Regions from separate parts of the Enterobacter sp. ECC-219 genome, predicted to be linked through region 1. Evidence: predicted binding sites of a transcription regulator. Region 1 holds the regulator's gene; each other region holds the start of a gene.
What was found. Region 1 encodes PurR, which represses purine synthesis genes. Its sites were predicted from a motif close to CANGCAAACGTTTGCNTG; they were not measured.

Region 1 (6,144 bases):
GCCGTCCATATAGCTTTCTCCCAGACCTAACGATCCCTCCCGCAACACGCGTTTATAAAAATCGGGATGTTTAACCTGAGGATCGGATGGCGATGATCCATTGATAGTGATGCCTGCCCGACCTAACAGTTCACTGACGATCCGGGACCAGTTATCGTCCGGAACGCTGACTTCTTCTATACACGATGAACTCATAGCTTCTCCATCACCCTACTGTGATCAGAACCTTAAAACAGCGTAGACGCTTTTTTTGGTTTGTGAGAAATCTCACGGTAAATACCGCGAGGCTAGTATCCGACGTAGAACAGAGGAAGGGAGATAACCCTTGCCGAAATGCCTTCCATGGTAAAACGGGAGCACTCCGGCTCCCGTTAACACTTAATATTTATCGTATTTAATCGAACCAAATTTAGTATAGGCCTCAAAATTTGGTGATTCAATAGAAAATTCTTAGCAACCTAATCACTGAAAATTAACATAGTTCCTGGTGCGATCAGGCGTGCGAGGTTTCAACCTGGGTACTCTCATCCTGCGCGGCAGCCTGCATGCGATAGCCTATGACGGCCAGCGCAACGGTAGCCAGCATTACGCTGGTTGTCGTCAGCAGCGGCGTGGCAATCAGCGCTGAGACTACCAGACTTGCCAGGAAGCACAGCTCCAGTTGCAGGGTGTTCTGCAGCGCGGCCGCGCGGCCTGTCGCCTGCGGGAACGGACGCAGCGCCTGCGCCACAACAATAGGGTAGATCGCCCCGTTCGCGACGGCCATCACGCAGAATGGAATCAAAATTTCGGCCAGACCGGCACCCGGAATAAAGCCAACGGCCCAGGTCCCGATGACGCTCAGCGCATACAGCACCAGCAGCCATGGCAGCATCTGCTGACCTTCCCACTTTTGCAGCGCCGCGCGGCAGCCATACCCGCCCACCAGGAACGCGATAGTCTGTGGAACATAGCTCAGGCCGATGGCTGCCGGGCTGTAGCCCATATCGTGCAGAATGAACGGCGAACCGGTGAGCCACGCGAAGAAGCTTGCCGAGCAGGCGGCATAGATCAGAACGTTGCCGCGATACGCTTTGGTGCTGAGCAAGGAAGTGAAGGTGATCGGCTTCGCGTCTGCGTGCACCTCTTTTTTATGCGCGGGCTTGAGGGCGAATGCCGGCAGCATCAGCACCAGCGTGATGGCAAACAGCGTGGCAAAGATGGCCTGCCAGTCAAAGTGCGCGAGGATCCAACTACCCAGCAGCGGAGCAAGGGCAGGTGAAAGCCCTACCAGCGGCATAATGGTGGCGAAAATACGGTTGGTGCGGTTTGCCGGGTAGTAGTCGGTGACAAGCGCCTGCCAGGTCACGGCAGCGGCACAGACGCCGACCGCCTGAACAAACCGCAGTGCCAGCAGCCAGGTGGCATCGCGCACCCATAGCATCCCCAGACAGCCCACGGCAAAAATGGCCAGACCCAGCAGCAGTACCGGTTTACGGCCAAAGCGATCCGAAAGCGGTCCCCAGAGCAGCTGCGCGAAGGCAAAACCGGCAAGGAACAGGCTCAGGCTGGCGCTGATGGCGGCAGCAGGGGTTTGCAAATCTTCCTGCATGGCGGCGAAAGCCGGCAGGTACATATCGGTGGCCAAAAAGCCCAGCACGCTTAAGCCGCCGAGCCAGACTAAAAAACCTTTCCTGGGTTGCACTGTTTTATTCTCCTGAGGAGGCAGGTATACGTTGGCGCTGAGTGTAGGGAGTGCAAAGCCGCTTGTGAAACGCTAATATTTGGCGGGTGCATTCAAATTTTTTGCAGGCAGAAAATGTGGTCAGATTATTCTCTTGAAGTGGTCGATGCTGTCGCGCGTAACGGCAGCTTTAGCGGGGCGGCGCAGGAGCTACATCGCGTCCCTTCGGCTATCAGCTATACCGTACGTCAGCTTGAGGAGTGGCTGGCGGTACCGCTGTTTGAACGGCGGCATCGTGATGTGGAATTAACGCCTGCAGGGGCGTGGTTTTTGAAGGAAGGGCGTTCTGTTATCAAAAAAATGCAGATCACCCGCGAGCAGTGCCAGCAGATCGCGAACGGCTGGCGGGGACACCTTTCCATTGCGGTGGATAACATCGTTAAGCCCGAGCGCACCCGGCAGATGATTGTCGATTTCTACCGTCATTTTTCTGACGTCGAACTGTGGGTTTCGCAGGAGGTGTTCAACGGCGTCTGGGATGCGCTGGCGGACGGCAGGGCAGAGATGGCCATTGGGGCCACGCAGGCGATCCCGGTCGGGGGGCGTTACGCCTTTCGCGATATGGGTATGCTGAGCTGGAAATGCGTGGTGGCAAGCGATCATCCGCTGGCGAAGATGGGAGGGCCGCTGAGCGATGATACGCTGCGCGGCTGGCCGTCGCTGGTGCTGGAGGATACCTCCCGCTCGCTGCCCAAGCGTATCACCTGGCTTTTGGACAACCAGCGGCGGGTGGTGGCCCCTGACTGGGAATCGTCGGCGACGTGCCTCAGCGCCGGGCTCTGCGTCGCGATGGTACCCGTTCATTTTGCGCGACCGCGAATCGACACCGGTGAGTGGGTTGAGCTGGCCCTGGAGAATCCGTTCCCGGATGCGGCCTGCTGCCTCACCTGGCAACAAAATGATGTTTCGCCGGCGATGGCCTGGCTTCTGGATTATCTGGGGGACAGCGAAACGCTTAACCGGGAGTGGCTGAGGGAGCCAGCCTGACTGGCTCCGCAATGAGATTAACGACGGTAGTCGCGGAACGGGCCATCCGCAACGGAACGGCGTTCGATAAGGCGAGGGTGAACTTCAATGGACTGCGACTCTTCACGTTTGTTGACGATCCTGTCCAGCAGCATATTGAAGGCGGTTTCACCCAGCGAATCTTTCGGCTGGTGAATGGTGGTCAACGCTGGCGTGAAGAAGCGCGCGTTGCGCACGTTGTCATACCCGATCACGGAGATGTCCTGCGGGACGCGCAGACCCAGCTCATCGGCCGCACAGAGGGCGCCCATCGCCATGATGTCCCCCCCGCAGAAGACGGCGGTCGGGCGGTGCGGCTGGGAGACGATCTGCTGCATCGCGCGGTAGCCTGATTCCGGCTCAAAGTCGCCCTGCACGATCCAATTTTCCGGCACGGTAATCAGCGCTTCTTCCATCGCTTTCATAAAGCCGGCCAGACGGCCCGCGCCGGTGTTGCGCTCCAGCGGACCCGGGATCACGCCAATCTCGCGATGGCCGCGCTCAATCAGATAACGGCCGGCCATATAGCCGCCCTCAAAGGCGTTATCGATAACCGAATCGGTGAAATCCGCGCGCGCTTCGCCCCAGTCCATCACCACCATCGGAATATGGCGATACTCTTCCAGCATCGACAGCACGGATTCCGGGTACTCGGAACACATTACCAGCAGGCCATCCACGCGCTTTTGCGCCATCATCGACAGGTAGGCGCGCTGTTTTTCAATGCTGTTCCATGCGTTGCCGAGAATCAGGGTATAGCCTTTCTGGAAGCAGTTTTTCTCCACCGCTTCAATGATCTCGGCAAAATAGGCCGCTTCACTGCTGGTCGCCAGTAATCCAATGGACTTGGTGTGATTGACCTTGAGGCTGCGCGCAACCGCGCTTGGCGAATAGTGCAGCTCTTTGATCGCTGCCCAGACCGCGTTGCGCGTCTCTTCCGCCACGAAGCGGGTTTTGTTAATTACATGTGATACGGTTGTAGTGGAAACGTTTGCGCGTTTTGCTACGTCTTTAATTGTTGCCATTAAATGTCACTCCAGACCATATCCTAAGCTCCTGAAAAACTTGAAGGTAAACGTTTGCCTTCTCTCACCCTTATCACGCAATTTTGGATTGCGGCACGCCAGGAAAACGACACGGGACGTCAGGAGGGGGTCAATGGCCGGTACGCTAATAAATTTAGCGTGGAATTTTGGCCTATCTTGATGAAAAGGGGAAGAGGTAAAGTGGTTATCAGTATAAATCCAGGAAGATTTTTGACGGAATCTGTGCAAAAATGAGCAAGCTCACTTTTCGTGGGGGGATTAAAAGGAGAAAAATTGATGAGTTCCGATCTGAAGTTTTCGCTGTTCACCACCGTTGTTGTGCTGGCTCTGATTGTCGCGGCCGGTCTGACGGCTGCGCTGCACTGATTTACGCGGAGGGAGAGCCTTCTCCCTCCCCATCGCCGCGATTGTTACTTCTCTGGCAAAAATCTTTTGCCATTTTGTTAACTTCTCATTTTTTGTGATTGATGTCATGCTTTCCGCTTCTTTGTTCTGTGTCACCACATGACACGGCATCCGGAGTTGACGCATGAAAATCAATTTTCCCCTGCTGGCCCTGGCGATTGGCGCTTTTGGGATTGGCACCACTGAATTCTCCCCGATGGGGTTACTGCCTGTTATTGCCCGGGGCGTAGACGTCTCGATCCCTGCGGCAGGCATGTTAATCAGCGCCTACGCCATCGGCGTGATGGTGGGGGCGCCGCTGATGACGCTTCTGCTTTCTCACCGGGCGCGCCGCAATGCGCTGATTTTCCTGATGGCGATTTTCACTCTGGGCAACGTGCTTTCGGCCATTTCGCCGGACTACACCACCCTGATGCTGTCGCGCATTCTGACCAGCCTGAACCACGGCGCGTTCTTTGGGCTGGGCTCGGTCGTGGCCGCAAGCGTAGTGCCAAAACACAAGCAGGCAAGCGCTGTAGCGACCATGTTTATGGGGCTGACGATTGCCAACATTGGCGGGGTGCCGGCGGCAACCTGGCTGGGGGAAGCGATCGGCTGGCGTATGTCCTTCCTGGCGACGGCCGGGCTGGGCGTGGTCGCAATGGTGGCGTTGTTCTTCTCTCTGCCGAAAGGAAGAGCAGGAGAACGTCCGGAAGTGCGTAAAGAGCTGGCGGTGCTGATGCGCCCGCAGGTGCTCTCCGCGCTGCTCACCACGGTGCTGGGGGCAGGGGCGATGTTTACCCTCTACACCTATATTTCACCGGTGCTGCACGATATCACCCACGCAACGCCTCTTTTCGTTACCGCGATGCTGGTGCTGATTGGCGTCGGCTTCTCGATCGGCAACTATCTCGGCGGGAAATTTGCTGACCGTTCCGTGAGCGGGACGCTGAAAGGCTTCTTAACCCTGCTGATTGTCATTATGGTTGCTATCCCGTGGCTGGCGCGTAATGAGTTCGGAGCGGCGATTGCGATGGTCGTCTGGGGGGCCGCAACCTTTGCCGTGGTGCCGCCGCTGCAGATGCGCGTGATGCGTGTCGCCCATGAGGCGCCGGGCCTCTCGTCTTCCGTGAATATCGGGGCGTTCAATCTCGGCAATGCGCTGGGCGCAGCTGCCGGAGGTGCCGTGATTTCAGGTGGTCTGGGGTACAGTTTTGTGCCGGTGATGGGGGCCATTATTGCAGCGCTCGGCCTGCTGCTGGTAATGATGTCCGGCCGTAAACAGCCTGAAGCCGTTTGCACGGCGGAATAAGCAAAAACGCAGAAGGGCGAACCCTTCTGCGTGTCTTTTACGCGGCGAAATTCTTCGCGACAAATTCCCAGTTAACCAGCGCCCAGAAGTGTTCCAGGTAGTTCGGGCGCGCGTTGCGGTAATCAATGTAGTAAGCGTGTTCCCACACGTCCACGGTCATCAGCGGCGTAGCGCTGGTGGTCAGCGGGGTGCCCGCGTTAGACGTGGACACGATAGCCAGTTTGCCATCCGCCTCTTTTACCAGCCACGTCCAGCCAGAACCGAAGTTCTTGATGGCTGCATCGGTAAACTTCGTCTTAAACTCGGCGAAGCTGCCAAAAGCGGCGTTAATCGCGGCCGCCAGCTCACCGGCAGGTTCGCCACCGGCATTGGGTGCCAGGCAGTGCCAGTAGAAGGTGTGGTTCCACACCTGAGCCGCGTTGTTAAAAACGCCACCCTCCGAGCTGCGAACGATCTCTTCCAGCGTTTTGCCTTCGAAATCGGTGCCCTTGATCAGGTTGTTCAGGTTGGTGACGTACGTCTGGTGATGTTTGCCGTAATGATATTCCAGGGTTTCCGCTGAAATGTGCGGTGCCAGGGCGTCTTTTGCATACGGTAGTGCAGGTAATTCGAACGACATTGCTTCTCTCCTTATTGTATTTTGCGTTGCCAATAACCACACAGACAACAGGGAC
Region 2 (6,144 bases), 410 kb from region 1:
TCGCCAGCAGGGCAATGCTCGCCTGACGCTGGGTCTGGGTCAGCGCATCGGCCTGGGTAAAGGTATCCAGTACGCCCTGAATAAATGCGCCGTTCTTTTCCGCGTAAGGGCGCGCGGCGAGGTAGAACGAGCCGGTCTGTTTCAGCGTAGTGCCGTCCTTCAGAACCCGAACGCCCCCTTGCAGTAAGGCTGCGGAGTAGTACGGATCCCAGATAGCCCAGGCATCAACGTTCTTCTGCTGGAACGCGGCGCGCGCGTCGGCAGGCGTCAGGTAAACGGGCTGAATGTCCGTGAACTTGAGCCCGGCTTCCTGTAAGGCGCGCAGCAGCAGGTTGTGCGAGCTGGAACCTTTCTGGAAAGCGACCTTATGCCCTTTAAGGTCTGCGACGCTTTTAATCTCACTGTTTTCAGGTACCAGAATGACTTCGGCTTTCGGTTTAGCGGGTTCTACGCCGACATATACCAGGTCTGCCCCGGCAGCCTGAGCAAAAATAGGCGGAATATCGCCCGTGCTGCCCAGATCGATACTGCCGACGTTCAGCGCTTCAAGCATCTGTGGCCCTGCCGGGAACTCTACCCAGGAAAATTTGGTGTCCGGGAAGCGTTTTTCCAGCAGCTGGTGGCTTTTTGCCAGCACCATGCTGACGCTGCCTTTCTGATAGCCAATGCGTAAGCTGTCCGGTGCGGTTTCTGCAGCCTGCGCCAGCGCGGTAAACGCCATCAGGCCAGCCAGTCCGAGGTAGGTTAAGGTTTTAAACATGTGCGACTCCCTGCGGCGGATTAAAAGAAGGAACCTGGATATCCCGGCGATGCAGCGCGTGCCAGAAGGTTTCCAGCGCAGCATCAAGGCGGGTTTGCAGATTCGGCGTAAAGTGCGGCTTATGCTGGTAGTCAATGACCTGTGAATCATCCGCGAAAACCCCGTGGAGGATCTCCTGAGCCTTCAGGGCGTTCAGCACCGGCTTCAGGGCATAATCCACCGCCAGTAAATGGGCAACCGTACCGCCCGTTGCCAGCGGCAGAACCACTTTGCCGTCCAGTGCGCGCTCGGGGAGAAGATCGAGCAGGGTTTTCAGCGCGCCCGAAAACGAGGCTTTATAAATCGGGGTCGCAACGATGAGGCCGTCCGCTTCCTTGAGCTGCTCAATGAGGGTTTTCAGCGCGGGGCTGTCGAAGCGGGCATACAGCAAATCTTCAGGTTCGAAGTTATGCAGATTCCAGTGGCACACTTCCACGTCGAGGGCGTTGAGCTTTTCACGAGCATATTCCAGCAGGGCGCTGGAGCGCGAAGGGAATCGTGGACTTCCGGCCAGGGTAATGACGCGCATATCTCCTCCTTATAACTAATTGTTTGCTTTTATCTAACATTCATAACAATTTTCAGGAGTGTGACATCGCGCGGTTATTCCACTAAATGATTTATCCGCAATTAAAATGCGAAAAAGCGCATAAGAAATAGACAGGGAGGTAAACGATTGCGTTTTACGCCGATTTTTTGCCGCAGGTCAATTCCCTTTCTGAGCGGGATCGCCCATAATCCCCTCCCGGTTTGCACACCGGGAATCCAGGAGAGTTCATGTACTACCCCTTCGTTCGTAAAGCCCTTTTCCAGCTCGACCCCGAGCGCGCTCATGAATTTACATTCCAGCAATTACGTCGTATTACCGGAACGCCTTTGGCTGCTCTGGTGCGTCAGAATGTGCCGGAAAAACCTGTGCAGTGCATGGGTCTGACCTTTAAAAACCCGCTGGGTCTGGCGGCGGGTCTGGACAAAAATGGCGAGTGCATTGATGCCCTGGGCGCGATGGGCTTTGGCTCTATCGAAATCGGTACCGTCACGCCGCGCCCACAGCCGGGAAATGACAAGCCGCGCCTGTTCCGCCTGGTTGAAGCCGAAGGGCTGATCAACCGCATGGGCTTTAATAACCTCGGTGTTGATCACCTTGTTGAGAACGTAAAAAAAGCCCATTTTGACGGGATATTAGGCATCAATATCGGCAAAAATAAAGACACGCCGGTAGAGCAGGGTAAAGATGACTATCTGATTTGTATGGAAAAAGTCTACGCCTATGCCGGTTATATTGCGGTGAATATTTCTTCACCCAATACCCCGGGGCTGCGTTCCTTACAATATGGCGAAGCGCTGGACGATCTTCTGAGTGCCATTAAAAATAAGCAAAATGAACTCCAGACGATCCACCATAAATATGTTCCGGTCGCGGTTAAGATCGCCCCGGATCTTTCTGCCGAAGAATTGATCCAGGTTGCCGACAGTTTGGTTCGCCATAATATTGACGGTGTGATTGCAACGAATACCACGCTCGATCGTTCGCTCGTTCAGGGAATGAAAAACTGTGACGAAGCGGGTGGGTTAAGTGGACGTCCGGTACAATTAAAAAGCACCGAAATTATTCGCGCTTTGTCTGCGGAATTAAAAGGCCGTTTACCGATTATTGGCGTCGGCGGTATCGACTCGGTGATTGCTGCGCGCGAGAAGATGGCGGCCGGTGCATCACTGGTGCAAATCTATTCCGGCTTTATTTTTAAAGGACCGCCGCTGATTAAAGAAATCGTTACTCATATCTAATCTTTTCTCTTAATCAGACAACCAGGGCTTTATTTCCAGCCCTGGTTGTTTTATATTCCGTCACTGTTGCTTATTTAGACATTATAGTCTTTTATTACTAATGTTATAAACGAAGCGGCGAACAGGACATTTTTAGTATAGGACGTTTGGGGACGGGAGAGACACATGCGAATTAAACCTGACGATAACTGGCGCTGGTATTTTTGCGACGAGCATGATCGTATGATGCTCGATTTAGCCAATGGCATGCTGTTTCGTTCTCGTTTTGCCCGCCGAATGTTAACCCCGGACGCGTTTTCCCCGTCGGGCTTTTGCGTTGATGATGCAGCGCTTTATTTCTCCTTTGAAGAAAAATGCCGCGATTTGATGCTCTCTAAAGAGCAGCGTGCCGAACTGGTATTAAATGCGCTGGTGGCTATCCGTTTCCTGAAACCGCAAATGCCGAAAAGCTGGCATTTCCTGCCTCACGGCATGGACTGGACGCCAGCAACGGGCGATGCGGCCAGCGTTAACCTGAGCGATACCGCCGAAGAGGTGAGTTTATTAGTCGTTGAGCCAGGCGAAAATGCCGCACTCTGTCTGCTGGCGCAGCCCGGCGTGACGATTGCCGGGCGGGTTATGCAGTTAGGTGATGCGATCAAAGTCATGAATGACAGGCTGAAGCCACAGCTGCGCGTAGATTCCTTCAGCCTCGAACAGGCGGTTTAAGCTTCCAGCTGTACCGACGTTTTCGGTACGCAGCTACAGCACAGAATTGTGCCGTCATTTCCAATTGCAGATTTCTTCAGCGCACTCACTTCACCCTCCAGCAGCTTGATGCGGCAGCATCCGCAGATTCCCGCGCGGCAGGAATACGGTACGCGAATACCGGCTTGCTCCAGTTGCTCCAGCAGCACCTGCTGATTGTTGCCACGAATAATCTTGCCCTGCCAGTGAATATCCACCGCAGAGGCGACGTTTGTCTCGGCCTCGACCATTTCTTCTTGCTGGCCTGCGCCATACACTCTGGCCGGCCCGCGGGCGAGAATTTCAACCTCATCGCCTACGCGAATCACGCCGCTGGAGCGGGGGATCAGGTTCTGGCCGAAATCGACATCGCCGTTATCCTGCGCGGTACGGAACGATTGCAGGGTTTTCAGCGGCTCGCCGGAAGGGTGCTTCTGGCCTTTTTCAGGACTTACCGTCGTGAAGATGCAGCGACTGCAGGGCTTCACCACGTCGAAAATAACGCTGCCTATGCGGATCGTTTTCCAGGTGTCTTCTTCCCATGCGTCGGCCCCTGTTACCACCAGGTTCGGGCGGAACTGCTCCATCTGCACGCTGGCTTTGCAGCGGTTTTGTAAGTCACGCAGCGACGCCTCGTTGGTCAGCAGGAACGGGAAGCCATCGGCGAAGGAGAGCGGTACGGCCTCGTGGCGCTTCACGCGACGCGTCAGTTCCGGACCAACCCAGCGCAGCTGCACGTCGCGGGAGAAGAAACCGCTCAGCCAGCGGTTAATCTCATCCGGGGCAATGCGCGCGGTAAAATGGTTGCCCCATACTTCCGTTGGCGCGTCGACAGCCGCAAAATCAGCAAAGCGAATCACCGTGCTGGAACCGTCCGGTGCGGTCAGATGCAAACCGTCATGAAGCGGGGAAGGGGTAAAGCGAACCATCTGCGGGAACTGGCGTGCGGTAATGAACGTGCCGTCAGGCTCGGTGACCATAAAAATACGATCGAAGGCGAATCCGCTCATGTCGGCCAGCGCGTGAGAGACGCCGATGCCGCGCATGGATTTCACCGGATGAATAAAAAGCCTGGATAACGTCGCCACTGCACACTCCCGCAAATGAAAATAAGCCTTCAACTTTATGACATACACGCCATATTAGCTATAATGCGCGACAATTTTCTAAGAGTAAAAGTGACGATATGAATTCTCTGTTTGCCAGTACGGCCCGTGGGCTGGAAGAGCTGTTAAAAACTGAACTGGAAGCCCTGGGCGCGCAAGAGTGCCAGGTGGTTCAGGGTGGTGTCCATTTTGAGGGCGACACGCGGCTTATTTACCAGAGCCTGATGTGGAGCCGTCTGGCGTCGCGCATCATGCTGCCGATGAAGGAGTGCAAGGTCTATAGCGACCTGGATCTCTACACCGGCGTACAGATGATCGACTGGACAGAGATCTTCACGCCGAACGCCACCTTCGCGGTGCATTTCAACGGCGTGAACGATGAGATCCGCAACAGCCAGTACGGCGCCCTGCGCGTCAAAGACGCCATTGTGGACTGCTTCACGCGTAAAAATAAGGAACGTCCGAACGTCGATCGCGAAAACCCGGACCTGCGCATCAACGTCTGGCTGAACGGCGACACGGCGAGTATTTCTCTCGATCTAAGCGGCGCAGGCCTGCACCTGCGCGGTTACCGCGATCGCACCGGTATGGCGCCGATCAAAGAAACCCTGGCCGCCGCCATCGTGATGCGCTCCGGCTGGCAGCCGGGCACGCCGCTGCTCGATCCGATGTGCGGTTCCGGTACGCTGCTGATTGAAGCGGCCATGCTGGCCACCGACCGTGCGCCGGGGCTGCACCGCGGCCACTGGGGCTTCAAAGGCTGGGCACAGCACGACGAAGCGCTCTGGAAAGAGGTTAAAGACGACGCGCAGACTCGCGCGCGTAAAGGCCTGGCGGAGTACACCTCGCATTTCTACGGTTCGGACAGCGATCCGCGCGTGATTGAACGCGCGCGCAGCAACGCCCGTCGCGCCGGTATCGGCGAACTGGTGACCTTCGAGGTGAAAGACGTGGCGAACCTGACCAACCCGCTGCCGAAAGGCCCGTACGGTACCGTGATCAGCAACCCGCCATACGGCGAGCGTCTGGACAGCGAGCCGGCGCTGATTGCCCTGCACAGCCTGCTGGGACGTAATATGAAGGACTACTTCGGCGGCTGGAACCTGTCTCTGTTCAGCGCCTCGCCGGAGCTGCTGAGCTGCCTGCAGCTGCGTGCCGATCGCCAGTTTAAAGCGAAAAACGGCCCGCTGGACTGCGTGCAGAAAAACTACCATCTGGCGGAGAAAGCGGCGGACAGCAAGCCTACCGGCGTGGCGGAAGATTACGCCAACCGTCTGCGCAAGAATCTGAAGAAGTTTGAGAAGTGGGCTAAGCAGGAAGGGATCGAGTGTTACCGCCTGTACGATGCCGACCTGCCGGAGTACAACGTGGCGGTTGACCGCTACGCGGACTGGGTGGTGATTCAGGAATATGCTCCGCCGAAAACCATTGATGCGCAAAAAGCGCGTCAGCGTATGCTGGACGTTATTGCGGCAACTATCGCCGTGCTGGGGATTGCACCGAACAAGCTGGTGCTGAAAACCCGCGAGCGTCAGAAGGGTAAAAACCAGTACCAGAAAATGGGCGAAAAGGGCGACTTTATCGAAGTGGGCGAATACAACGCCCGCCTGTGGGTGAACCTGACCGACTATCTTGATACTGGCCTGTTCCTCGACCACCGTATCGCCCGCCGCATGCTCGGCCAGATGAGCAAAGGGAAAGATTTCCTCAACCTGTTCTCCTATA
Region 3 (6,144 bases), 910 kb from region 1:
TGCTTCACCAGCAGCGTTTTACCGTTTCCGGTACAGCCGCCGATTAGCACCATCGGCTTTTGCGACTGCTCGATCGTCACCTGAATCGCCGTCTGACGCAGGGCCTTATAGCCGCCGCGGATCAGCGGGTAGTCGACGCCAGCCTCTTTAAGCCAGGCCTGCGAGATATGCGAGCGCTGGCCGCCGCGCGCACAGCAGAGAAAGCCCTCAGGATGGGCAAGACTGGCTTCCCGCCAGGCGCGGATACGCGAGTCGCGCGTTTCACCGTTCACCAGGCGATGGCCGAGCGCGAGCGCGGCTTCGGGGCCCTGGCGTTTGTAGCACGTGCCAACGGCGGCACGCTCGTCGTCGTTCATTAAGGGCAGGTTGACTGCCGCAGGCATCGCGCCCTGGGCAAATTCGATCGGCGCGCGAACGTCGATTAAAGGGGTATCAGACGCGAGGATCGCGCGATAGTCCGTTCCATCGTTCATGGTTATTCCAGAAGAAAACTCAGCAGCAATGGGCGGGGATTGTACGCCGGGGAAGGGGAAGGTCAACTCCCCGGCGTGGATGTCTTACTTAAGCTTTGACTGTGCCCAGACAATGCCGCTTGCATATTCCGGCGGCAGGAGAGGAACGATCGCTTCCAGGGTGGCGCTCAGGCGGTCCGTATCGGTATCGTTCAGGTTCAGGTGACCGACCTTACGACCCTCGCGGACCTCTTTGTCATACCAGTGCAGGTGCACCAGCGGCAGCTTTAGCCAGTCGTAGTTCAGATCGGTCCCGATCAGGTTGATCATCACCGACGGGCTGTTAACGACGGGCTTCGGCAGCGGCAGGTCGGTGATCGCGCGCAGATGCAGTTCGAACTGGCTGATGGACGCGCCGTTTTGCGTCCAGTGGCCGCTGTTGTGCACGCGCGGCGCCAGCTCGTTGATCAGCAGACCGGACGGGGTGATAAAGCACTCCATCGCCATGACGCCCACATAGCCCAGCTCGTGCATGATGGCTGAGAGCATCTCTTCCGCCTGCGCCTGCTGGTCGGCATTGGCCTGCGGGAAGGCGACGCTGGTGCGCAGAATGCCGTCCTGATGCAGGTTATGCGTCAGCGGGTAAAACACCGTGCGGCCGTCGTGCCCGCGCGCGCCAACCAGCGACACTTCGCCGCTAAAGTTGATGCCCTGCTCAACGATGCACTCGCCGTAGCAGTCGTCCGGCAGCTCGGCGGTTTCATGCGCGCGCAGGCGCCACTGGCCGCGGCCGTCGTAGCCGCCCACGCGACGCTTTACAATCGCCAGTTCGCCCAGCATCGCGAACACGTCATTCCACTCGCTTTTGTCGGACAACAGCTGCCACGGTGCGGTCGGCAGACCGAGCTTGTCGAACAGCTGCTTTTGCGTCAGACGGTCGGCAATAATCGGGAACACGTCGCGGTTCACAAAGGCGTTATGGCGCGCCAGCTCGCGGGTCAGCGCGGTTTCCGGCCAGCGTTCGATTTCTGCCGTGATCACGCTCTGGTGGAACGGGACGGCCTCAGGTTCATCGTCCAGCCCGACGGGCCAGACGGCAATACCCAGCGGCTCACCGGCCTGACGCAGCATACGGCCCAACTGGCCGTTACCGAGGACGCAAACCTGCTTCATGCTGCACCCCGCGGGTCCGGGTTATCCAGCACCTCGTCGGTCTGGGCTTTACGCCACGCCGCCAGACGCTGGCGTAAATCTTTGTCGTGCGTTGCAAGAATTTGCGCGGCCAGCAGAGCGGCATTCGCCGCGCCCGCTTTGCCAATCGCCAGCGTGCCGACAGGAATACCGCGCGGCATCTGGACGATGGAATAAAGGCTATCGACACCGCTTAACGCGGCGCTTTGTACCGGAACGCCCAGAACCGGCACCAGGGTTTTGGCGGCAATCATGCCTGGCAGATGTGCTGCGCCGCCCGCACCGGCAACGATCACCTCATAACCGTTCTCTTCGGCGCTTTCGGCGAAGCTGAACAGTTTGTCCGGCGTACGGTGCGCGGAGACCACTTCAACGTGGTGCGGTACATTCAGGATTTCAAAGATTTCGGCGGCGAACTGCATGGTAGCCCAGTCGCTTTTGGACCCCATCACGATGGCGACACGCGCCGGATTATTGCGGGAAGACATGCGTCTTAAAACTCCTGTGGTGCGAAACACACTGCTTTCGAGGGCACAGAGAATAGCATGTTATACGGGCAAGGAAAACGGTTGCGCGGTTAAATCTTGAGCCGTTGTTGCCATCAATTCATAACAAAACAGACCGCGATCTGGCGGTCTGTTTTCGTCGAGCGACAATCATTATTTCGTCAGTTCTGCGGTCATGTACACGCGGTTGTTGAACTGCGCGCTGGTGATTTTGTATGACGCACCTTGTTCAGCAGCCTGGGCAGCAATTTTCGCTTCTGCGCGGTCAAGGGTTGAGCCGGTTGCACTCACGCTCTGAGCGAAAGAACCGAAAGAAACCAGGGAGAGAGCAGTAACTGCAACGAAAGTTTTGATGGATTTCATGGTCGTATTCCTTAAATATTTTGTCTGGGATAGGGCGTGTTGCCCTGATGTGATAAATAATAGGCCGACCACGGGCTGATTAAAATCGAAACAATTTGCCGATATTATTCAAAAAAATAGAAAGAATTGTGAGGGGGGGTTAAAACGGAAACGCGATAAGCTCCACGCCCTCTGGCGTGACTTTGACCATAGAGCCTTCGCTGTGCCACGCGCCCAGTACCATGCGATGGGCCGGTTCACCGTTGGCGATAAGAGAATGCACGTCAGGACGATGGGTATGACCGTGGATCAACCACTGAACGCCATGCTTTTCCATCACGTTCACCACCGCCAGTGGATTAACGTCCATGATGGTCAGGGATTTGCTGCTGTTGGCGGCTTTACTGCCCGCGCGCATTCTGGCGGCGATGCGGTTGCGGATAAACAGCGGCAGGGCAAGGAACAGCTTCTGGATCCACGGGGTGTGGACTTTGGCGCGAAACGCCAGGTAGCCGGTATCGTCGGTGCAGAGCGTATCGCCGTGCATGATCAGCACCCTGCGGCCATAGAGATCGAGCACCTGCTCTTCCGGCAGCAGCGTCATACCGCTTTCACGGGCGTAGCGCTTGCCGAGCAGGAAATCACGGTTGCCGTGAATGAAGTAGCAGGGGACGCCGGAATCCACCAGCGTTTTAATGGCGGCAGCCATTTCACGGTGCAGCGGATTTGGGTCGTCGTCGCCAATCCAGGCTTCAAACAGGTCGCCCAGGATGTACAGCGCATCGGCGCTTTTCGCTTCCCCGCGTAAAAAACGCAGAAAACCGGCGGTTATCGCCGGTTCTTCTGTTTGCAGATGCAGATCCGCAATTAAGAGTGTCGCCACGAATTACTCGCTGACGGTCACGCTTGTAATCACAACGTCTTCTTTAGGAACGTCCTGGTGCATACCGCTGCGGCCGGTTGAGACGGCTTTGATCTTGTCAACCACGTCCATCCCTTCAACCACTTCTGCGAAGACGCAGTAGCCCCAACCCTGCAGGCTTTCGCCGGAGAAGTTCAGGAAGTCGTTATCCGCCACGTTGATGAAGAACTGCGCGGTGGCAGAGTGTGGTGCCTGAGTACGGGCCATTGCCAGCGTACCGCGGGTGTTTTTCAGGCCGTTGTTCGCTTCGTTTTTGATCGCTTCTTTGGTCTCTTTCTGGCGCATGCCAGGCTCGAAACCGCCGCCCTGGATCATAAAGCCGTTGATCACGCGGTGGAAAATGGTGTTGTTGTAGAAACCTTCGCGGCAGTAGTCCAGGAAGTTTTTAACTGTTTCAGGCGCTTTGTCATCAAAGGTTTTGATTACGATATCGCCATGATTAGTGTGGAAAGTAACCATTTTTGCATCCTGTTCCGTTATTGTGGTACGTCGACCCGCCTTCGGGTCATATATAGGGGCTTGTTATAGCATAACCACAGGACGCGATCACCTTGCATTGTGTGCTGATCCTATTCCGAATTATGGGTATTATAGGGAACAAACAACCCACACACGTGTTTACATGGAATCTTCGATGTTAAAAATCTTTAATACAATGACGCGCCAGAAAGAGGAATTTAAACCTATCCATGCCGGGGAAGTCGGCATGTACGTGTGTGGTATTACGGTTTACGATCTCTGTCATATCGGCCATGGCCGTACCTTTGTCGCGTTCGACATCGTCTCTCGCTACCTGCGCTTCCTGGGCTATAACCTGAAGTACGTGCGTAACATTACCGACATCGACGATAAAATCATCAAGCGCGCTAATGAAAACGGCGAAAGCTTTGTTGCGCTGGTGGATCGCATGATCGTTGAGATGCACAAAGACTTCGACGCCTTAAATATTCTGCGTCCGGACAGCGAGCCGCGCGCGACCCACCATATTCACGAAATTATCGAGATCACCGAGAAGCTGATTGAGCGCGGTCACGCGTACGTTGCTGACAACGGTGACGTGATGTTCTCGGTGCCGACGGACCCAACCTACGGTTCGCTTTCCCGTCAGGATCTGGATCAGCTCCAGGCCGGCGCGCGCGTGGACGTGGTGGACGTGAAGCGTAACCCGATGGACTTCGTGCTGTGGAAAATGTCCAAAGCGGGCGAACCAAGCTGGCCATCCCCGTGGGGCGAAGGCCGCCCGGGCTGGCACATTGAATGTTCCGCGATGAACTGCAAACAGCTGGGCAAGCACTTCGACATTCACGGCGGCGGTTCGGACCTGATGTTCCCGCACCACGAAAACGAAATCGCGCAGTCCACCTGCGCCCACGGCGGCGAGTACGTGAACTACTGGATGCACTCCGGGATGGTGATGGTTGACCGCGAGAAGATGTCGAAATCGCTGGGCAACTTCTTTACCGTGCGCGACGTGCTGAAGTATTACGACGCGGAAACCGTGCGCTACTTCCTGATGTCCGGCCACTATCGCAGCCAGCTGAACTACAGCGAAGAGAACCTGAAGCAGGCGCGCTCGGCGCTGGAGCGTTTGTACACCGCCCTGCGCGGCACCGACAAATCAGTGCCTGCGGCTGGTGGCGAAGCATTCGAAGCGCGCTTTGTTGAGGTGATGAACGACGACTTCAACACCCCGGAAGCCTACTCCGTGCTGTTCGACATGGCGCGTGAAGTGAACCGCCTGAAGTCAGAGGACATGGCAGCGGCGAATGCGCTGGCGTCCCATCTGCGCAAGCTCTCTTCCGTGCTCGGCCTGCTGGAGCAGGAGCCGGACGTGTTCCTGCAGAGCGGCGCGCAGGCGGACGACGGCGAAGTGGCGGAAATTGAGCGGCTTATCAAAGCGCGTCTGGAAGCGCGTCAGGCGAAAGACTGGGCGGCGGCAGATGCGGCGCGTAACCGTCTGACCGAGATGGGCATCATTCTGGAAGACGGCCCGCAGGGAACGACCTGGCGTCGTAAGTAATTTTCCCTTCATCCTAACCCTCTCCCTGTGGGAGAGGGCCGGGGTGAGGGCATCAGCGCGCACGCTTTCTCCACCACAGCAACCCCATCAGCACTACCCCCGGCAGCCACACCCACAGCAATTCTGAAACGATCACCTGATGCCCGTACGGCGTGGTATAGCGCGACAGCGCAAACGGCGCGACCTTAATCACCTGCCACGGCGCAAAGAAGCGTTCATCCGACCACGGCCATAACCAGCCGACGCCTTTCCCGCCCGTGGTAATCGAATCCAGCAGGCTGTGCGACAGCAATGACACCGTTAAAAATAGCCAGCACCGCGTCAGGCTGGCCCGGAACCATCGTCGGCCAATCAGCACGCAAAGTATCGGCACCGCAAAGGCGAACAACAGGGAGTGGGTAAAGCCGCGATGACCGAAAACATTTCCGTAGGCAACGCCGAATTTAAACGCCAGCACGTCGGCGTCCGGCAGCATGGCGAGAACGATACCGGCAAACAGCAGGCGGGGAGGGATGACTTTGGTTCCCAGACCTAAGCCCAGGCAAAGAGGGACAGCAGCGTGAGTAATAACGGTAGGCATTACATTTATCCATGGCAAATCATGGCAATATAGCAGCGAATTCGCTGCGGCAAACCGGTGCTAAATTCTGATTTTACGCCGACTCGCGTGCGATAAGCTGCCCGGAAAGCGTAATGCGCTGGGTTTGCAGA

Region 2: a site for PurR is predicted at 1,465-1,482, ahead of pyrD (quinone-dependent dihydroorotate dehydrogenase). Genes of this name have one in related genera too.
Region 3: a site for PurR is predicted at 2,202-2,219, ahead of purE (5-(carboxyamino)imidazole ribonucleotide mutase). Genes of this name have one in related genera too.

Annotation. Positions count from the first base shown of each region.
Region 1 covers NZ_CP143680.1:2,770,532-2,776,675, forward strand. Annotated here, with positions in the region: gene cfa (cyclopropane fatty acyl phospholipid synthase) at 1-195, opposite strand, end outside; gene punC (purine nucleoside transporter PunC) at 494-1,684, opposite strand; gene punR (DNA-binding transcriptional activator PunR) at 1,799-2,710, shown strand; gene purR (HTH-type transcriptional repressor PurR) at 2,728-3,753, opposite strand; gene V1603_RS13185 (YnhF family membrane protein) at 4,051-4,140, shown strand; gene V1603_RS13190 (MFS transporter) at 4,304-5,470, shown strand; gene sodB (superoxide dismutase [Fe]) at 5,508-6,089, opposite strand.
Region 2 covers NZ_CP143680.1:2,360,067-2,366,210, forward strand. Annotated here, with positions in the region: gene V1603_RS11005 (sulfonate ABC transporter substrate-binding protein) at 1-760, opposite strand, end outside; gene ssuE (NADPH-dependent FMN reductase) at 753-1,328, opposite strand; gene pyrD (quinone-dependent dihydroorotate dehydrogenase) at 1,577-2,587, shown strand; gene zapC (cell division protein ZapC) at 2,753-3,295, shown strand; gene V1603_RS11025 (YcbX family protein) at 3,292-4,401, opposite strand; gene rlmKL (bifunctional 23S rRNA (guanine(2069)-N(7))-methyltransferase RlmK/23S rRNA (guanine(2445)-N(2))-methyltransferase RlmL) at 4,500-6,144, shown strand, end outside.
Region 3 covers NZ_CP143680.1:1,862,968-1,869,111, forward strand. Annotated here, with positions in the region: gene mnmH (tRNA 2-selenouridine(34) synthase MnmH) at 1-473, opposite strand, end outside; gene purK (5-(carboxyamino)imidazole ribonucleotide synthase) at 558-1,625, opposite strand; gene purE (5-(carboxyamino)imidazole ribonucleotide mutase) at 1,622-2,131, opposite strand; gene V1603_RS08735 (YdgH/BhsA/McbA-like domain containing protein) at 2,303-2,512, opposite strand; gene lpxH (UDP-2,3-diacylglucosamine diphosphatase) at 2,652-3,374, opposite strand; gene ppiB (peptidylprolyl isomerase B) at 3,378-3,872, opposite strand; gene cysS (cysteine--tRNA ligase) at 4,048-5,433, shown strand; gene V1603_RS08755 (metal-dependent hydrolase) at 5,486-6,013, opposite strand; gene malI (Mal regulon transcriptional regulator MalI) at 6,087-6,144, opposite strand, start outside.